DNA from 3 places in the Streptomyces sp. NPDC005141 genome. Region 1 is predicted to be linked to each of the others. Evidence: riboswitches for the same ligand, from Rfam matches in the RefSeq annotation. Region 1 holds a riboswitch; each other region holds the start of a gene.
The links. Region 1 has a riboswitch for cyclic di-AMP ahead of ACWD68_RS00745 (M23 family metallopeptidase). Riboswitches for the same ligand answer to the same signal wherever they lie in the genome.

Region 1 (3,239 bases):
GCCCGCGGGCCTGGACGGCATCGCCACGATCATGGCGCGCGCCTTCTCCGAGGGCACCGACAAGCACTCGGCCGAGGACTTCGCCGCCGAGCTGGAGCGCTGCGGCGCCACGCTCGACGCGCACGCCGACCACCCCGGCGTACGCCTGTCCCTCGAAGTGCCCGTCTCGCGCCTGGCCAAGGCACTCGGCCTGCTCAGTGACGCCCTGCGGGCACCCGCGTTCGCGGACAGCGAGGTCGAGCGGTTGGTGCGCAACCGGCTGGACGAGATCCCGCACGAGACGGCCAACCCGGCCCGTCGTGCCGCCAAGGAGCTCTCCAAGGAGCTGTTCCCGGCGAGCGCGCGCATGTCGCGCCCGCGCCAGGGCACCGAGGAGACCGTCCAGACGATCGACTCCGCGGCCGTACGCGCCTTCTACGAGAAGCACGTTCGCCCCGCGACGGCCACCGCCGTCGTCGTCGGCGACCTGACCGGCGTCGACCTCGACGAACTGCTCGGCGACACAGTCGGCTCCTGGACCGGTTCGTCGGCCGAGCCGCGTCCCGTGCCGCCGGTGAACGCCGACGACACCGGGCGCGTGATCATCGTCGACCGCCCCGGCGCCGTCCAGACGCAGCTGCTCATCGGCCGTGTCGGCGCCGACCGGCACGACCGTGTGTGGCCGGCCCAGGTGCTCGGCACGTACTGCCTCGGCGGCACCCTCACCTCGCGCCTCGACCGCGTCCTGCGCGAGGAGAAGGGCTACACCTACGGCGTACGGGCGTTCGGTCAGGTCCTGCGCGCCGCGCCGGACGGCACGGGCGTCGCGATGCTCGCCATCAGCGGCTCGGTGGACACCCCGAACACGGGTCCGGCGCTCGACGACCTGTGGAAGGTGCTGCGCACCCTCGCGGCCGAGGGGCTGACCGACGCCGAGCGGGACATCGCCGTGCAGAACCTGGTGGGCGTGGCGCCCCTCAAGTTCGAGACGGCGGCGGCCGTCGCGAGCACGCTCGCCGACCAGGTCGAGCAGTACCTGCCGGACGACTACCAGTCGACGCTCTATCAGCAACTGGCCGCCACCGGCACCGTGGAGGCCACCGCGGCCGCCGTGAGCGCTTTTCCGACGGACCGTCTGGTGACCGTACTGGTGGGCGACGCCGCGCAGATCGAGGAGCCCGTCAAGGCGCTCGGAATCGGTGAAGTCAGCGTGGTGACCGCCGAGTAGAGCCCGCGCGACCGAGGGGGCCCTGGTGACCGAAGAGTCACCAGGGCCCCCTTTTACCCGGAAGCCGTCCCCAAGATGTCCGTATTGGTATGGAGGTTGCCCTTCTGGTCTGTGGGATGCGCTACAAAAACCGTGATCTGTTTGTTGTTCGAATGACACCCCGTTTAGCGTCGGTCCGGCTGTTCGTCAGGCAGTGCGCCGCGCCCGCGGCACCGGACAGTCATCGCCGAGTCCCCGCATGGCGCGAGCCAGGGGAGCCGGGGACCCACACGTAGTCCCTGGGGTGAATCGGACGCCCTCCCAGGAGGGAGTCCGTAGGAGACCTTCCTGCTCCGAACCCGTCAGCTAACCCGGTAGGCGAGAGGGAAGGAAAGGATCAGCCCCTACATGGCGTTCACCTGTGGCACCGGGAAGCATCGTCGTCCGAACCGGGTGCACAGCACGACCACGAGCGCCGTCGGCGTCGCGGCCCTGACCACCACCGGTGTCATCGGAACCCTGGCCGCCCCCGCCTTCGCCGCGGAATCCTCCGTCGAGCAGACCGGGCTGACCCAGGCCGTCATCATCGGCGACTCGGTCGCCGACCAGATCGACGCCCAGGCCTTCGCGCAGCAGCGCGCCGCCGACGAGGCCGCCGCGCGGAAGAAGGCCGAGCAGACCGCCCGCAGGCACGCGGCCGAGCAGGCCGCGAAGGCCCGCGAGGACAAGGAGCGCGCCGCCCGCGAGGCCGAGCGCAAGCGCCTGAACACCTTCGTCATGCCGATCACCGGTTCGTACGTCTCCACCGGCTACCAGGCCAGCAGCAGCCTCTGGTCCTCCGGCAGCCACACCGGCGTCGACTTCCACGCCGCGTCCGGCACCTCGGTTCACGCCGTCGGCTCCGGCACGGTCGTCACGGCCGGCTGGGGCGGTGCCTACGGCAATCAAGTCGTGATCAAGATGCACGACGGCACGTACACCATGTACGGCCACCTCTCGTCCATCGGTGTGTCCGTGGGCCAGACGGTCACTCCGGGGCAGCAGATCGCTCTCTCCGGGGACACCGGCAACACCACCGGTCCGCACCTGCACTTCGAGGCCCGTACGACCGCCGAGTACGGCTCGGACATGAACCCGGTCGCGTACCTGCGTACGCACGGCGTCAACGTCTGACGACCGCTTCGCCGCTTCTCCACCGCTTTCGATGCCCCGGCTCACCGAGCCGGGGCATCATCGTTTCCCGAGGCCGTCTGTCCAAAAAATATCCATGGATTCAGGCCTGCCATCGGAAATTCCGGCTTCCTGCAATAGAGTCACTGAACAAGCGTCAATCGATGGCGTTTCGCGGGGATTAAAGCGGAGGTCCGGTCATGCGTATTCCGGCGCACTCGGTATGCACGGCGATCCGTGACGACATCGTCGCGGGTGTCTACGAGCGTGGCGGCCGGCTGACCGAGGAACTGCTCGCGCGGCGCTACGGCGTCTCGCGCGTCCCCGTGCGCGAGGCCCTGCGCACGCTGGAGGCCGAGGGCTTCGTGGTCACCCGCCGGCACGCGGGCGCGTGCGTCGCGGAACCCACCGAACAGGAGGCGGCGGACCTCCTGGAGATGCGGATGCTGCTGGAGCCGCTGGGTGCCGCGCGGGCCGCCCAGCGGCGCACGGAGGCCCACCTCAAGGTGCTCCGGGGCCTGGTCAGGCTGGGGCAGGAACGTTCCAGGAGAGGCCACAGCGAGGATCTGCGCTCCCTGGGCGGCTGGTTCCACGAGACGCTCGCACAGGCGTCCGGCAGCCCGGCGCTGACCTCCACACTCGCCCAGCTGCGACACAAGATCGCCTGGATGTACTCGGTGGAGGCGCCGGCCAATCCCGCGGAGTCCTGGGCGGAGCACGGCGGCATCGTGGACGCGGTCGCCCGCGGCGACAGCGAGCGGGCCCGCGCGATCACGGCCCTGCACGCCGAGCGTGCGACGACCGCGCACCGGCTCCGCTTTCCCGGCGGCGGAGATCGGCCGGAACGTGTGAGAACTTCGCAACATCCCGTAAACATGACGGG
Region 2 (3,239 bases), on a different contig from region 1:
GAGAAGTCATGCCCGACGTCAACGCCCCCACCGGATGCATGTATTCCGCACCCACTCCGGCGGGCCGGGTGAGCGCACGCGTCCGCAGACGCCGAACCGGCAGCCCTGACGTCGGGGGGGGTGTCGTCAGGACCGCCGGAGATCGGGAGAGACGCGCGTACGGCCGGGGGCCGCACGCGCCGCGAGCAGACGGATCACGAACCCTCAGGTCTGAGGGATCGCTCGTACGCGTCAGGACGCGTACGGCTCAGCTGGCTCAGGTGGCGTACGGCTCAAAAGCCCGTACAGGTCAGAAGCCGTACAGGTCAGGGGTTGAGGCCCTTGCTGTGGAGCCATGCCATCGGGTCGATGCCGGTGGCGGCACCGCCGGGGTGCACCTCGAGGTGCAGATGCGGCCCGGTGACATTGCCCGTCGCACCCACGCGCCCGATGACATCACCGGTGGCGACCTTCTGGCCCACGCTGACGCTGATCGACGACTGGTGGCAGAACCACAGCTCCGTACCGTCGTCGAGGGTGAGGATCGTGCGGTAGCCGTACGAGCCGGCCCAGCCGGCCTCCGTGATGGTGCCGCTGTGGATCGCCTTGATGAGCGTGCCGGTGGGCGCCGCGAAGTCGAGTCCGGTGTGATAGCCGGAGGACCACATGGAGCCGGCCTCGCCGAAGGTCGAGGTCAGGGTGTACGAGGAGGTCGGCAGCGAGTAGCTCTTGGCGAGCTCGGCGAGACGCTCGGCCTCCGCCTTCGCCTTGGCCGCGTCCTCCGCCTTCTTCTTCACCGCGGCGGCCTTGGCCTCCGCGTCGTCCTGCTGCTTGGCGGCGAGCGCGACGGCCTTCTTCGCGGCGGCGGCCTGGGCGGCCTGCTGGGCGGCGGTGTCGACCTGGTTCTGCTGCGACTCGGCCTGCTGCATGATGCGGGCGCGCAGCGCCTCACCGGCGTCCGTGGCACCCTGCGCCGTGTCGACGCCGGTCAGACCGGCGCTCGTGAGCGGAGTGGTGGAACCCTTGGGAGCGCTGGATCCGCCGTCCGATATCAGGGCCTTGGCGGACTCGGTGACCGACGACAGGTCGGGCAGCGAGATCGAGACGGGCGCCTTGCCCGGCGCGGCGGTGGCCATGCCACCCGCGCCGACGGCGGCTATGACACCCACGCCGAGAACGGTGGAGCTGCGGGCGAGTCCTCCACCGCGCTGCTTGCCTACGCGGTGCCGGCCGCGGACGGGAAGAACGGAATCCTCGGTGGGGTTCCACTCTTCCCAGGTTCCCTCGTCCTTGCCTGAGGCATAGCCGAAGGTCTGAGTGTCATTCGGCGCGAACGAGGTTGGCTGAGCAGGCCGGTTGGACGCCACGTGGGCGCACTCCTTTCCTTCCCTGTCGCCTACCGGGTTAGCTGACGGGTTCGGAGCAGGAAGGTCTCCTACGCGCGTATAACCACCGTGCTTCCACGGCGCAATACGCTCGATTCACCCCAAGTAGGTGGTTCCCCGGTTCCTTTGCAGGATTCGGCACGTGCGCACGGAGCCATCTCTTGTGACGGCTGGGACGACCGCGCTGCGTTATCGAACGTTAATAGACCCAGGCACCGGATTCCAAGCTGTTCCGACTGATCATTAACAGCTTTTGGCCAGGACTTTGGGGTCATGGACGATGAAAAACGGGCGAGTTGACCACGCGGCCTCGACACGGATTTATTTGACGGTGTGTCAGTCGTTATGCGGAGGGGCACCGTCCGATCACTCCTCGTGACAACGGTCGAGAAGGCCGTACGTGTCGCGCGCGACGAGCCGTCCGAGCGGTGCGGGGACCCGGTCGCCGAGCCCGCCTCAAACGCGCCGGACGGCGAGCAGCGCCATGTCGTCCGTCAGTGCGCCGCCCGTATGCCGGCGCACCTCCTCGGCGAGGACGGTCAGCAGCGCGTCGGGGCCGGGAAAGACCCGTCCGGCCAGCCGCGCGGCCGGATCGTAGAACTCCCCGCACGGATCACGGGCCTCGGACAGACCGTCGGTGTGCAGGAGCAGCGTCGCCCCGCGCGGAAAGGGGGCCGGCAGAGCGTGGTCGGGCCAGGTTCCCAGTTCGCTCATCCCGAGGGGCAGGGCGAAGGGCTCGGCGGCGAGCGTGACGAGTGTGCCGTCGGGATGCAGGAGCAGGGGCGGCGGATGGCCGCGGTTGACGATGCGCACGATGTCCTCGTCGTACGGGATCTCCGCGAGGACGGCGGTGGTGAACTCCTCGAAAGCGTGGGGGCTCTCGTGCCGGGTGCCCGGACGCGTCAGTGCCCGCTCCAGGCGCCGTGCGACCGCCTCCAGGGTCGCCTCCTGCTCGGCCGCCTCCCGGAACGCGCCGATCACCACGGCGACGGCGGCCACGGCGGCCATCCCCTTCCCCCGTACGTCGCCGACGACCATCCGCACGCCGTACGGCGATTCCTGCACCGCGTACAGGTCACCGCCGATGAACGCGTCCGCCTGCGCCGCCTCGTACCGCGCCGCGACATCGAGGCCGTCGATCCGCGCGTCGGGCTCGGGCAGCACGGCACGCTGCGCGAACTCGGCGATCTGCCGGACGGAGGCGAGCCGTTCGTCGCTGCGCCGGACGAGGATGTTGATGAGGACCGCGAGGACGGCGGCCGTCGCCACGGTGACCGATTCGGTGATCGCGTCGACCTTCATGACGATGTCGAGCAGGTAGTGGACCAGGACCACCGCGCCGACGGCGAGGGCGCCGGTGAGAACGGTGCCGCGCAGCGAATAGAGGGGCGCGGCCACCAGAGGCGCGGCCGTGAAGAGGGGGGCCGCGGTGAAGTCCGACGGCGTGAGGACGTCGTAGAGGATCCCGGCGACGACGAGCAGCGCGGGCAGGCTCCGGACGAAGGCGCGCGCGAAGGAGATCCTGCGGGGAGCCGCTCCCCCCGGATCGGGCGGCCGGGCGCCCCCGGGCACACCGGGCGACGGCCTGTCGGCCCGGCCATGCGGTTCTCCGGCTCGATGCTCACCTCCTGGCTGCCCCACCCGTCCAGAAGACCCGGAGGAAAGGTGGCGGGCGACCCGTGTGACCCGACCGGGGGATGACACCGGCTGCCGCAAGGGGACCGGCCTGGAGAGGGAGAACCGGGAAGGCCTACGGCCCCGGAAGTGGACGGGCCGGAGGGCATACACCAAGGGCCGGAACTCGTGAATCCGAGTTCCGGCCCTTGGCCTTGAGTAGCGGGGACAGGATTTGAACCTGCGACCTCTGGGTTATGA
Region 3 (3,239 bases), on a different contig from region 1:
GAATACCGGAAAGAGAGCCCTTCCGGCTACCGGAACATGACGATCCATCAAATCTGTGATCTTCACGTGATCTGTACTGCATCGACTTGTGACAAGCGTTCGAGTCCGGCTACGTTCACCCATCAACGCGGCACCTGCGCTTCTTACTTCGCAGGGCGCCCGTAGTCCCCTGCTGTCACGCGAAAGGCTTCCGCATGCTCTCCGGGAACGGCCGTCACCGTCGCCCCCGTCAGGCCCCGGCCCTCATTGTCGCCGCAGGGGTGACCGGATCGGCGATCGCCATCCCGTTGCTCGGCGCGACGAGTGCGAGCGCGGCCGACGGAACCACCTGGGACCGGGTGGCACAGTGCGAGAGCGGCGGCGCGTGGAGCGCCGACAACGGCAACGGGTACTACGGCGGGCTCCAGGTGACCCAGGACGACTGGGAAGCGCACGGCGGTCTCGAGTACGCCCCGAGAGCCGACCAGGCCAGCCGTTCGCAGCAGATAGCCGTGGCCGAGAAGGTGCTCGACGACCAGGGGCTCGCGGCCTGGCCGACCTGCGGACCGCTCTCCGGGCTCAGCGCGGACTCGGGCGAGGTCCATGTCGACACGGGCCTGGCCGGAGACTCGTCGGCCGGCGGGAGCGACTCGAGTGGCTCCGTTTCGTCCGGATTGTCGACTTCGCCAAACTCGTCTCCTTCCTCCACCTCGTCCGGTTCGTCCGAGAAGGGCGACTCCTCCGACGTGACCGACGACACCGCGAAGTCCGGCGCTTCGAAGGGTTCCGGTAGCTCGGACAAGGCGACCGCCAAGGGTGGCGAGTCGGACAAGTCGGGGCAGAACGGCACCTCTTCGGATGCCTCCGACGACGCGAGCGCCAGTGCCGGACGGCACCGCGGCGGCAGCGCCGACGAGGACGCGGTGGACGACGCGGCCGGCGACCGTACCGACAGCGCCGCCGGGCGGCACGCCTCGCGCGGCTCGAGCGCCTCGCGCGACACCGCGGACGACGCGTACGTCGTGCGCACCGGGGACAACCTCTGGAGCATCGCCGACGCCCTTGACCTCGAGGGCGGATGGGCCGATCTGTACGTCGTGAACGAGGACACGGTCGGCGCCGATCCCGACCTCATCGTTCCCGGTCAGAGCCTGTCTGTTACTACCGAAACGGTCGAAAAGTAGCGGGAGTTCACGTCACGGTTCGCTGTGGAATGTCCGGTTTGGCGCGAGTGAGAGATGGGTCTCAGAAGCCCTGATCGTCTTTGAAAATCCGCCGATCGACTGCTTACGGTCGTGACCGCTCGCCACAGCGGGCCCCGACGGTCACAACGCCGAATCCTGCCAGCGGCCGTACGGGAACAGTCGTCGCGTCATGCGCCGTAGGCAGGAGCGGGGGACCCAAGGTAAGCGCCGCGTCCGGGAGTTGAGAGACACCCGGAACGGCTTGGGGTTAAGTCGCGTGTCGGACGTCCCGGAGACGGGGCCGAAGACACGCGGCCGGGCAACTCAACCGGCCCGAACCCGACAGCTCACCTCGCAGGCGTCGGTGAGGGGATCACTCCATGCTGTTTTCCAGCAAGGGCAAGCACCGCCGTCCGAACAAGGCCACCCGCGTCGCCACGCTCGCCGGTGTCACCGGTGTCGCCATCGCCGCTCCGCTGATGGCGGCCGGCAACGCCTCCGCCGCCACCGCCTCCGAGTGGGACGCCGTCGCCCAGTGCGAGTCCGGCGGCAACTGGTCGATCAACACCGGCAACGGCTACTACGGCGGCCTGCAGTTCTCGTCCTCCACCTGGGCCGCGTACGGCGGCACCGCCTACGCCTCCACCGCCGACCAGGCGTCGAAGTCGCAGCAGATCACCATCGGCGAGAAGGTCCTCGCCGCGCAGGGCAAGGGCGCCTGGCCGACCTGCGGCACCGGACTGTCGAGCGCCGCGTACAGCGGTGGCACCTCGACCCCGTCGACCCCCTCCGGTTCCTCCTCGTCGAGCGCCTCGCAGGGCACCACCACCCGTACGACGGAGCAGCCCGCCTCCCGTTCCTCGGAGCGTCCGGCCGCCCAGAAGACCGTCACCACCCCGACCGGCAAGAAGGTCAAGAAGGGTGACGGCGAGTACAAGGTCGTCAAGGGTGACACCCTCAGCTCGATCGCCGAGAAGAAGCACGTCAGGGGTGGCTGGCAGAAGCTGTTCAAGCTGAACAAGGACATCGTCGCCGACGCCGACTTCATCTACCCGGGCCAGCAGCTGCACCTCGGCTGAGCGTGGCCGCGTACCGGCCCGACGTGGTCGCCCTCGGCGGACGGCGACCGCATCCCGGCCGCGCGCAGCCTCACCCGCGCTGAATGACAGCTCCCCTCACAGGCCGGGCCTCCATGTGGAAGGCCCGGTGAGGGTCCCCGTCCCCACGGGCTCCCCGCTCCGGTGCTTGTTCCCCCGCATGCACCGGAGCGGGGTTTTTCATTTCTTTTTTTGTTCCGTTCAGGAACAATATGTACCCTCAGTTCTGCCCAAAGGGTGGTCGATCGGCTGGCCGATCCCCCCGGGCCGGTTAGGCTCATCCCGCAGGGCTGGCAAGTCCTGCGTACCCGCGTCACATCCCAGAAGGAGATGCTCGTGCCGTCCATCGACGTCGTCGTAGCCCGGGAAATCCTGGACTCCCGAGGCAACCCCACGGTCGAGGTCGAGGTCGGCCTCGACGACGGCAGCACGGGTCGTGCCGCCGTTCCGTCCGGCGCTTCCACCGGCGCCTTCGAAGCCATCGAGCTCCGCGACGGTGACCCGAACCGCTACCAGGGCAAGGGTGTCGAGAAGGCCGTCCTCGCCGTCATCGAGCAGATCGGCCCGGAGCTCGTCGGCTACGACGCCACCGAGCAGCGCCTGATCGACCAGGCGATGTTCGACCTGGACGCCACCGACAACAAGGGCTCGCTCGGCGCCAACGCCATCCTCGGCGTCTCGCTCGCCGTCGCGCACGCCGCTTCCGAGGCGTCCGACCTGCCGCTCTTCCGCTACCTGGGCGGCCCGAACGCGCACCTGCTGCCCGTTCCGATGATGAACATCCTGAACGGCGGCTCGCACGCCGACTCGAACGTGGACATCCAGGAGTTCATGATCGCCCCGATCGGCGCGGAGTCCTTCTCCGAGGCCCTGCGCTGGGGCACCGAGGTCTACCACACCCTCAAGTCCGTCCTGAAGTCCAAGGGCCTGTCCACCGGCCTCGGCGACGAGGGCGGCTTCGCCCCGAACCTGGACTCCA

Region 2: it holds a riboswitch for cyclic di-AMP, as region 1 does, so the genes downstream of both, ACWD68_RS27630 (M23 family metallopeptidase) here and ACWD68_RS00745 (M23 family metallopeptidase) in region 1, are expected to answer to the same signal.
Region 3: it holds a riboswitch for cyclic di-AMP, as region 1 does, so the genes downstream of both, ACWD68_RS32240 (transglycosylase family protein) here and ACWD68_RS00745 (M23 family metallopeptidase) in region 1, are expected to answer to the same signal.

The regions. Positions count from the first base shown of each region.
Region 1 covers NZ_JBSFYW010000001.1:176,957-180,195, reverse strand. Annotated here, with positions in the region: gene ACWD68_RS00750 (M16 family metallopeptidase) at 1-1,207, shown strand, start outside; cyclic di-AMP (ydaO/yuaA leader) riboswitch at 1,422-1,582, shown strand; gene ACWD68_RS00745 (M23 family metallopeptidase) at 1,595-2,359, shown strand; gene ACWD68_RS00740 (GntR family transcriptional regulator) at 2,557-3,239, shown strand, end outside.
Region 2 covers NZ_JBSFYW010000041.1:9,506-12,744, forward strand. Annotated here, with positions in the region: gene ACWD68_RS27625 (aldo/keto reductase) at 1-10, opposite strand, end outside; gene ACWD68_RS27630 (M23 family metallopeptidase) at 306-1,346, opposite strand; cyclic di-AMP (ydaO/yuaA leader) riboswitch at 1,358-1,515, opposite strand; gene ACWD68_RS27635 (PP2C family protein-serine/threonine phosphatase) at 1,821-2,936, opposite strand; tRNA gene ACWD68_RS27640 (tRNA-Met) at 3,199-3,239, opposite strand, start outside.
Region 3 covers NZ_JBSFYW010000055.1:20,266-23,504, forward strand. Annotated here, with positions in the region: gene ACWD68_RS32235 (LysM peptidoglycan-binding domain-containing protein) at 261-1,163, shown strand; cyclic di-AMP (ydaO/yuaA leader) riboswitch at 1,347-1,539, shown strand; gene ACWD68_RS32240 (transglycosylase family protein) at 1,544-2,242, shown strand; gene eno (phosphopyruvate hydratase) at 2,591-3,239, shown strand, end outside.